4 regions of the Streptomyces sp. NPDC057002 genome follow, and region 1 is predicted to be linked to each of the others. Evidence: riboswitches for the same ligand, from Rfam matches in the RefSeq annotation. Region 1 holds a riboswitch; each other region holds the start of a gene.
The links. Region 1 has a riboswitch for cyclic di-AMP ahead of ACFT32_RS06135 (peptidoglycan DD-metalloendopeptidase family protein). Riboswitches for the same ligand answer to the same signal wherever they lie in the genome.
Positions count from the first base shown of each region.

Region 1 (2,179 bases):
TCTGCGGGTGGTCGGCACGGGACACAGCTCCTTCAGAAAGCGCTTGCACTCACGACGGGATCACTGTGTCCCAACTGCCGTCCCCTGTCGATCCCTTGAGGCGATCGACAGCCGCACACACCGAAGGCCGGACCCGGGGATCGGGGTCCGGCCTTCGGCTGCGTGTCAGGCAGGTGGTCGTGCGATGGGTCAGCCCACGGAGACGCCGTGCGAGCGCAGGTAGGCGACCGGGTCCACGTCCGAGCCGTACTCCGGCGAGGTGCGGATCTCGAAGTGCAGGTGCGGTCCGGTCACATTGCCGGTCGCACCGGACAGGCCGACCTGCTGCCCGGCCGTCACGGTCTGGCCGGCCGAGACGGAGAGCTGGGACAGGTGGGCGTACTGCGCGTACTTGCCGTCCTCGAGCTGGACGACGACCTGGTTGCCGTACGCGCCGCCCCAGCCGGCGGAGACGACCGTGCCGGCGCCGACGGCCTTGAGCGAGGTGCCGGTCGGGACGACGAAGTCGACACCGGTGTGGTAGCCACTCGACCACATGCTGCCGGACATGTGGTACGGGGTGCCGACGGCGGCGCCGTCCACCGGGAGGCTGAAGCCGGAGGCCTCGGCGGCCGGCTTGGCGGCGGCCGGCTTCGCGGCGGTGTCGGCCTTCGGGGCCGACTCGGAGGCGGACGACTTCTCAGCCGACGCCTTGGGCTTCTCGGCCGCCTTGGGCGCGGACGACTGCGTCTTGGGCGCGCTCGCCGCCTTCTTGCCGATCGAGAGCTTCAGGCCCGGGTGGATCAGCGACGGGTCGGAGCCGACGGCGTCACGGTTGTCGCTGTAGAGCTTCTTCCAGCCACCGCTGACGTTCTGGTCGTCGGCGATCTTCGCGAGATAGTCACCGGCCTTCACGGTGTACGCGTGGGCACCCGTGGCCTTTTCGGCGGCCTTCTTCTCGGCGGCCGGAGCGGACTGGACGGCCTTTTCCGGAGCCGACTGCGGGGTCGCGGCGTGGGCGCCGGCGGCCCCCATGAGCGGAAGGGCGAGGGCGGCCCCACCGGTTCCGGCGACGGCGATGGAGCGGGTGAAACGCTGGGACTTCGGGCGGCGATGCTTACCCTTCGCGGGCATGGCGAATTCCTCTCCGGCGCCTGCGAGGTGAGCTGTCGGGTGCGGGCTGGAGATGCCCGGCCGCGCCGAAGTGCGGCTGAACCCCAAGCCGTTCCGGGAACCGGAACAGGCGTCGTACCTGTGGGTCCCCCGCTCCTGCCATACACGGGTGAGTGTGTGCGGGCTCCGGGCGGCGGCAGGATTAGGCGTCCGTCCGGATTGGTGTGGAACGTAAGCGACCGAGACGCAATGGGACAAGCTTGCGGTTGCCTGTGAGGGCGTTTTTCTTGACGCGTCGGCACATTTCCCGTCACCGAGCGTGGATTTCCGATCTCTGTTTCGCCTCAATGTCCCTGAATAACGCAAGAATTACGTGAACATGGCGACAACACATCGTCACGAATATGACGATGGTCACGCGCCCCGACCTCATCTCCTTTACGATCGGGGCACGTTATACCGAAACACCTGAAGTGCCTTATTCGCCTTATCCACCCGATCCGGACAGAACGACTACTTGCGTCGAAGGCGGACGACTGCGGCATCCAGGTCCCCGCGCAGGCCGATCCGCAGTCCGTGATGGGCGAGTACGGCCCCTCGGTGAACTTCGCCCGTTTCGAGGCATTCGTACACTGCTGTCGGGTCGAGGCCCCGCAGCCGGATCGCCGGAACGGGCTCGCCGTAGCGCTGCGCCTGGAGCCAGGCGAGGACGACGGTCTCGTCACCCAGGACGTACTGCACCGCGCTCGAGCTGCCCTCCGGGGCCCGCAGCCGGTACAGGTCACCGCGCTGCACCACGGGCCGGATCTCCTTGTAGAGCTCCACCCAGCCCCGCGCCTCGGCGAGCTCCTCCGCCGTCCACCGTGTGAGGTCGCCGCCCACCCCGAGCACGCCGGCCATGGCACTGACGAACCGGAACCGCAGGGAGCTGGCCCGCTGGTTGAGCATGGTGTTCGGGCTGTCGGTGACCCAGGCGGCCATGACCCGCGCCGGATGGATCTGGCTGAAGCCGTGCTGGATGGCGAGCCGGTCGAGCGGGTCGGTGTTGTCGGAGGTCCACACCTGGTCCGTGCGGCCCAGCACCCCG
Region 1 is NZ_JBHURZ010000001.1:1,359,043-1,361,221, forward strand. It holds gene ACFT32_RS06130 (DUF6250 domain-containing protein) at 1-18, opposite strand, end outside; gene ACFT32_RS06135 (peptidoglycan DD-metalloendopeptidase family protein) at 190-1,113, opposite strand; cyclic di-AMP (ydaO/yuaA leader) riboswitch at 1,118-1,274, opposite strand; gene ACFT32_RS06140 (alpha-galactosidase) at 1,606-2,179, opposite strand, start outside.

Region 2 (2,179 bases), on a different contig from region 1:
CTGGTGACGTGTGTTCCGTGACTCTATTGCAATGAGCCGGAATTTCCGACGGCGGGCAGGAATCCAGGGATATTTTTTGGACAGTCGGCCGTGGCGAACGCCGAAAGCCCCGGCTCGGGGAGCCGGGGCTTTCGGGAAGCGGAGCAGTCGCCGTCGGACGTTCAGACGTCCACGCCGTGCGAGCGGAGGTAGGCGACGGGGTCGATGTCGGAGCCGTACTCGGGGCTGGTGCGGGCCTCGAAGTGCAGATGCGGGCCGGTGACGTTGCCGGTCGCGCCGGACAGGCCGATCTGCTGGCCGGGGGTGACCTTCTGGCCCACCGAGACACTGCTGGACGACAGGTGGCCGTACTGGGTGTACGTCCCGTCGTTCATCTTGATCACGACCTGGTTGCCGTAGGAACCGCCCCAGCCGGCCTCGACGACCTCGCCCATGCCGACCGAGTGGACGGCCGTGCCACTGGAGGCGTGGAAGTCGACACCGGTGTGACTGCCGGAGGACCAGACGGCGCCGCCGGTCTTGTAGCCGGTGGAGACGTACGAGCCGGAGATCGGGGAGACGAAGGTGTTGAGGCGCTTGCGCTCGGCCTCGCGGGCGGCACGCTCCTTGGCCTCGCGGGCCTCCTCAGCGCGCTCCTTGGCCTCCTTGGCCGCCTCGGCGGCGCGCTTGCGGGCGGCCTCCTCGGCCTTCTTCTTGGCGGCGGCCTCTTCGGCCGCCTGCTTCTGGGCGACGGCCTGGGCGTCGATCTTCTGGGCCACGGTGTCGCCCATGGTCACGACCGGAGTGAGGCCCGTCTGCTCGACAGCGGGCTCCGCGGCGAAGGCCGGGGCGGCCACGGTGCCGACGACGCCGGTGGTGGCGAGGGCGGCGACGCCCGCCGCGCGGGCCGTGCGACGCTGGATCCGGCTGGGACGACGGTGCTTCCCGGTGGCGCGTGTGAACGCCATGTAGTGGCTGATCCTTTCCTTCCCTCTCGCCTACCGGGTTAGCTGACGGGTTCGGAGCAGGAAGGTCTCCTACGGACCCCCTCGCGACTCGCGCGGGCGTCCGATTCACCCCAGGGACTGCGGTGGGTCCCCGGCTCCCCTGGCTCGCGCCGTACGGGGACTCGGCGATGACTGTCCGGTGCCGCGGGTGCGGCGCACTGCCTGACGAACAGCCCGGACGACGCTAAGCGGCGCCACTTTCAATTCCCAAACGGATCCCGGCTTTTGTAGCGCATCCCACAGGCCAGACGGGCAACTCCTATCCCAATTCGGGCATAAAGGAGCCCTGGTGCCTTAGAAGACAACCAGGGCCCCTGCGCGCGCGTGCCGCTCGCGTCCCGCTACTCGGCGGCGACCACGGCGACTTCGCCGATACCGAGGGCCTCGACCGGGCCCTTGATCTGCGCCGCGTCGCCGACGAGGACGGTCACCAGACGGTCCCCCGGGAAGGCGCTGACGGCCGCCGCGGTGGCCTCCACGGTGCCGGTCGCGGCGAGCTGCCGGTACAGCGCGGCCTGGTAGTCGTCGGGCAGGTGCTGCTCGACCTGGTCCGCCAGCGTGCTCGCGACGGCCGCCGCCGTCTCGTACTTCAGCGGTGCCACGCCGACCAGGTTCTGCACGGCGACGTCCCGCTCGGCGTCGGTGAGCCCCTCGGCGGCGAGGGTGCGCAGCACCGTCCAGAGGTCCTCGAGGGCGGGGCCGGTGTTGGGCGTGTCCACGGAACCGCTGATGGCGAGCATCGCGGCACCGGTCCCGTCCGGGGCGGACCTGAGGACCTGGGCGAACGCCCGTACGCCGTAGGTGTAGCCCTTCTCCTCCCGCAGGACGCGGTCCAGGCGGGAGGTGAGGGTGCCACCGAGGCAGTACGTTCCGAGCACCTGGGCGGGCCAGACGCGGTCGTGCCGGTCCGAGCCGATCCGGCCGATCAGCAACTGCGTCTGGACGGCGCCCGGGCGGTCCACGATGACGACCCGGCCCGTGTCGTCGGCGGTCACCGGCGGCACCGGACGCGGCTCGGCCGAGGAGCCGGTCCAGGCGCCCAGCGTGTCGCCGAGCAGCGCGTCGAGGTCGATGCCGGTGAGGTCGCCGACGACCACGGCGGTGGCCGTCGCCGGACGGACGTGCTTCTCGTAGTAGGCGCGTACGGCCGCGGAGTCGATCGCGGCGACCGTCTCCTCGCTGCCCTGCCGGGG
Region 2 is NZ_JBHURZ010000010.1:241,450-243,628, forward strand. It holds gene ACFT32_RS38695 (M23 family metallopeptidase) at 162-947, opposite strand; cyclic di-AMP (ydaO/yuaA leader) riboswitch at 960-1,124, opposite strand; gene ACFT32_RS38700 (M16 family metallopeptidase) at 1,328-2,179, opposite strand, start outside.
Region 2: another riboswitch for cyclic di-AMP. It lies ahead of ACFT32_RS38695 (M23 family metallopeptidase); the one in region 1 lies ahead of ACFT32_RS06135 (peptidoglycan DD-metalloendopeptidase family protein).

Region 3 (2,179 bases), on a different contig from region 1:
ACGACGCCGGCGCGGACCGGCTGCTGTGGTCCATCACCCTGGACCGGGAACTGGCGGAGACCGCGCTCGGCAAGATCGAGGCCGAGGTGGGGCAGGTGTACGCCGCGGTCGACCAGGACGGGGTCGACGGGCTCACGCTCATCGAGCCGGGCTATCTCATGCCGCACCCGACGCTGCCGGCCGTACGGGTCGACCGGCGCGACGACCTGTGGTGCGAGCCGATCAGCAAGGTGCTGCTGCGCCATCCCTACCTGTCGGACGACGAGTTGGCGGCGACGGCCCGTTCGGTGGTCGGCTCACTGGCGACGGTGACGATGTCGGGGCCCGGCACGGTCGAGCTCCAGCCGTGCGGCGTCACCAAGGCGACGGGCCTGGCGCTGGCCGCCGAGCATCTGGGGCTGCGGCCGTCGGACACCATCGCCTTCGGTGACATGCCCAATGACATCCCGATGTTCGACTGGGCCGCCCACGGCGTCGCGATGGCGAACGCCCATCCCGAACTCAAGGCCGTGGCCGACGAGATCACGCTGTCGAACGAGGACGACGGCATCGCCGTCGTCCTCGAGCGACTGCTGGGCGGGACGGCTCAGTACGGGCCGTTGACGTTGTCGATCGAGCCGTAGCGGTCGGCCGCGTAGTTGCAGGCCGCGGTGATGTTGGCGACCGGGTCGTACGGGTCCCACGACGTGCCGTCCACGTGGTAGGCCTGGAAGGTCGGGTCGATGGTCTGGAGCAGGCCCTTGGACGGGGTGCCCTTGACGGCGTTGGAGTCCCAGTTGTTGATCGCCTGGGGGTTGCCGGACGACTCGCGCATGACGTTGCGGTAGATGCCGTCGTACGACCCCGGAATGCCCTTCTGCGCCATGACGTCCAGCGCCTCGCGGATCCATCCGTCGAGGTTGTCGGCGTAGGTCTTCGCGGAGGCCTGGGTGGCCTTGGCGACGCCACCGGCGGGCTTCGCGGCCGGCTTGGCGGACGACTTGGTCGCCTTCTTCGCGGTGGTCGCCTTGGTCGTCGACACCTTCAGCTTCAGGCCCGGGTGGATCAGCTTCGGGTCGTCGCCGATGGCGGAGCGGTTGTCCTTGTAGAGCTTCTTCCAGCCGCCCGATACGTCGTACTTGTCCGCGATGCGGTAGAGCGTGTCGCCCTTGGCCACGGTGTACGTGAGCGACTTGGGCTGGGCCGCCTGGGGCACGGACTGTGCGACGGCGGGTGCGCTCTGCGGCGCCTCGGCGGCGCTCGCGTAGGTGGCTCCGAGGAGCGGGAGGGTCAGTGCCGCTCCGCCGGTGCCGGCGATCGCGACACCTCGGGAGAGCGGGTTGGTTCTGGGGCGACGGTGCTTGCCTCGTCCGGCCATGGCGAAATTCCTCTCCGGCGCCTGCGAGGTGAGCTGTCGGGTTCGGGCCGGGAGGTGCCCGGCCGCGTACGGCGGTGTACTGCCGTGCGCGGCTTCACCCCGAGCCGTGCCGCTGTGCGGACCGGCGACTTACCTGGGTCCCCCGCTCCTGCCCTGCGTGAGTGAGTCGGTTCGTGTGGGGGTCCGGGCGGCGGCAGGATTCGGCGTCCGCCGGACTGGCCGGGAACGTATGCGAGAGCACATGTCGGGAACAAGCGCCGGAGTCACATATTGCGCGGTTGACCTTGGTCGGGGGTGTTTGGTCCACTTGATCCTTTGCGAGAGCCAAGGCTCAACTCGCGTTCGACTGAAGGGGGTACGGGTCGATGTCGGGGTGGCGCGACAAAGGGGTTAACGTGATTCAACTCACTGATCACAAGCCCGTGGGGCAATTACCGTCAAAGGGAATTTGCTCAATCGTCATGGCAAATCGTGAATATCTGACTATCGACTGGTAAGTCGACAAATGTCTGTTCTTATGGCCCGATCGAAAACATAACGGTCGTGATCAGATACCACCCGGCCTGTAACCATGGGCGCTGGCGGTGATCGAAACGTGACCGGATACGCTGACTCGAGTGATGGCAGCGACCTATCGACAATCCGCGTAATCACCGGCAGACACAGCAGACAGGAGACCCCTCGTGACCGACGTCGGGCCGTTCGGGCTGAGCGTGCGGGACCAGGCTCTGGAAGCCGATGTCCAGGCCGGGTTGGCGGCTGTCGAGGAAGGCTTGTTCGAGGCCACCAAGAGTGAGGTGCCCTTCATCACGGAGGCCGCCC
Region 3 is NZ_JBHURZ010000003.1:229,232-231,410, forward strand. It holds gene ACFT32_RS15435 (HAD family hydrolase) at 1-623, shown strand, start outside; gene ACFT32_RS15440 (LysM peptidoglycan-binding domain-containing protein) at 587-1,357, opposite strand; cyclic di-AMP (ydaO/yuaA leader) riboswitch at 1,363-1,539, opposite strand; gene ACFT32_RS15445 (polyprenyl synthetase family protein) at 2,041-2,179, shown strand, end outside.
Region 3: another riboswitch for cyclic di-AMP. It lies ahead of ACFT32_RS15440 (LysM peptidoglycan-binding domain-containing protein); the one in region 1 lies ahead of ACFT32_RS06135 (peptidoglycan DD-metalloendopeptidase family protein).

Region 4 (2,179 bases), on a different contig from region 1:
AACCGGCTCCGGCCGATCGGCCACCGGGTCGCCCACCCGATGGACAGAACCGAGAGTAAATTGTTTCCGAACGGAACAAAGCCAGGTTGCAAAGACCGGCAGAAAAAAACCCCGCCCCGGCGCGCGTACGGGGGGAACACGCACCGGGGCGGGGAGCCCTTGAGAGCCGCTGCTTACTTCAGGTGCAGCTGCTGGCCCGGGTAGATGAGGTTGGCGTCCTGGACGATGTCCTTGTTCAGCTGGAACAGCTTCTCCCAGCCGCCCTCGACCTTCTTGTCCGACGCGATCGAGCTGAGGGTGTCGCCCTTGACGACCTTGTACTCGCCGTCGCCCTTCTTGACCTTCTTGCCGGTCGGGGTGGTGACGGTCTTCTTGGCGGCCGGGCGCTCGTCGGAGCGGGAGGCCGGCTGCTGCTCGGTCTGGCGGGACTCGGTGCCCTGCTGGCTCTGCTGCGAGGAGCCGCTGCCGGAGTCGTCCGAGGAGGAGCCGCCGCTGTAGCCGGCGCTCGACAGGCCCTTGCCGCAGACCGGCCAGGCACCCTTGCCCTGGCCCGCGAGGACCTTCTCGCCGATCTCGATCTGCTGCTCCTTGGTGGCCTGGTCGGCGGTGGCGGCGTACTTGGTGCCGCCGTAGCCGGACCAGGTGGAGGCGGAGAACTGCAGACCGCCGTAGTAGCCGTTGCCGGTGTTGATGGACCAGTTGCCGCCGGCCTCGCACTGGGCGACGGTGTCCCACTCGGAGGCGGTGGCGGCGGAGGCGCCGCCGGCGGCCATCAGCGGGGCGGCGACAGCGGCGCCGGTGACACCGGCGACGGCGATGGCACGGCTGGCCTTGGACGGACGGCGGTGCTTGCCCTTGCTGGAAAACAGCATGGAAGGATCCCCTCACCGACGCCTGCGAGGTGAGCTGTCGGGTTCGGGCCGGTTGAGTTGCCCGGCCGCGCCCCTCCCGGGACACGGCTTCACCCCAAGCCCTTCCGGCGCAACTGGCCGGTCGGGCACCTACCTTGGGTCCCCCGCTCCTGCCTACGGCGCTTGACGCGACGACTGTTCCCGTACGGCCGCTGGCAGGATTCGGCGTTGCGGCAGCCGGGGCTCGTGGTGACGAGCGGTCCCGACCGTAGCCACGCGATCCGCTGAATTTCAAAGACGATCAGGGCTTCTGAGATCTATCTCTCACGAGCCCCAAACGGGACATTAGCCGCGAAACATGACGCGAACTCGCGCGGTTTCGGGGCGACTTCCGCCCTCGTTTCCGCACTGCCCGAACAGCTACTTCTCGTCCGCTTCGCCCTCGACCGTGAGCGTCTGACCGGGGCGGATGAGGTCCGGGTCGGCGCCGACGGCCTTCTTGTTGCCGTCGTAGAGCTCGTGCCATCCGCCGCTGATGTCAAGGGAGTCGGCGATGGACCAGAGACTGTCGCCGATACCGACGATGTAGGCACCCTCGGACGTGTCGTCGGAGCCCTCGTCACCGCGCGAGGCGTGACGGCCCGTGGACTCGTCCGTACGGCCGTTCTCGGGCGGGAGGGTTTCGTCGGCGCTGGGGCCTCGGTGACGGCCGGAGCCGGTGTCGGATCCGTCCTCGGTGCCGGCGGACGCCGAAGGGTTGTCGTCCTGCCCCGAGTTGTCGGACTTGTCACGCTCGGGCGTGGCCGACGGGGAGCTTTCGGGCTCCTGACCCTGCGAGCTGGAGTCCTCGGATTCGGGCGACTTGTCGGACTCGGCGGTTTCGTCCTTCGACGTCGACGGCGCGTCAGGGGACGGCGAGTCGGACGACGAAGGGGACGAGCCGAGGGAGTCGAGCAATCCGGGCGAGTCCGATGAACCGGACGAGTCGGGTGATTCGGAGGTGTCCGACCCCTTGTCCTGCTCGAGGCCGGAGAGCAGTCCACAGGTGCGCCAGGCACCGGCTCCCTGCTCGGCGAGGATTCTCTCGGCCACGGCTATCTGCTGGGAACGGCTGGCCAGGTCGGCACTCGGGGCGTAGTCGAGGCCGCCGTGGTTCTCCCAGTCCTCCTGCGACAACTGCAGGCCGCCGAAGTAACCGTTGCCACTGTTCTGGCTCCAGGCGCCGCCGGTCTCGCAGTCCGCGACCCGGTCCCAGGTCGTGCCGTCGGCAGCGCTGGCGCCGGAGGCTCCGAGGAGCGGGATCGCGATGGCGGAGCCGGTCACTCCGG
Region 4 is NZ_JBHURZ010000006.1:547,598-549,776, reverse strand. It holds gene ACFT32_RS30735 (transglycosylase family protein) at 174-872, opposite strand; cyclic di-AMP (ydaO/yuaA leader) riboswitch at 877-1,043, opposite strand; gene ACFT32_RS30730 (transglycosylase family protein) at 1,272-2,179, opposite strand, start outside.
Region 4: another riboswitch for cyclic di-AMP. It lies ahead of ACFT32_RS30735 (transglycosylase family protein); the one in region 1 lies ahead of ACFT32_RS06135 (peptidoglycan DD-metalloendopeptidase family protein).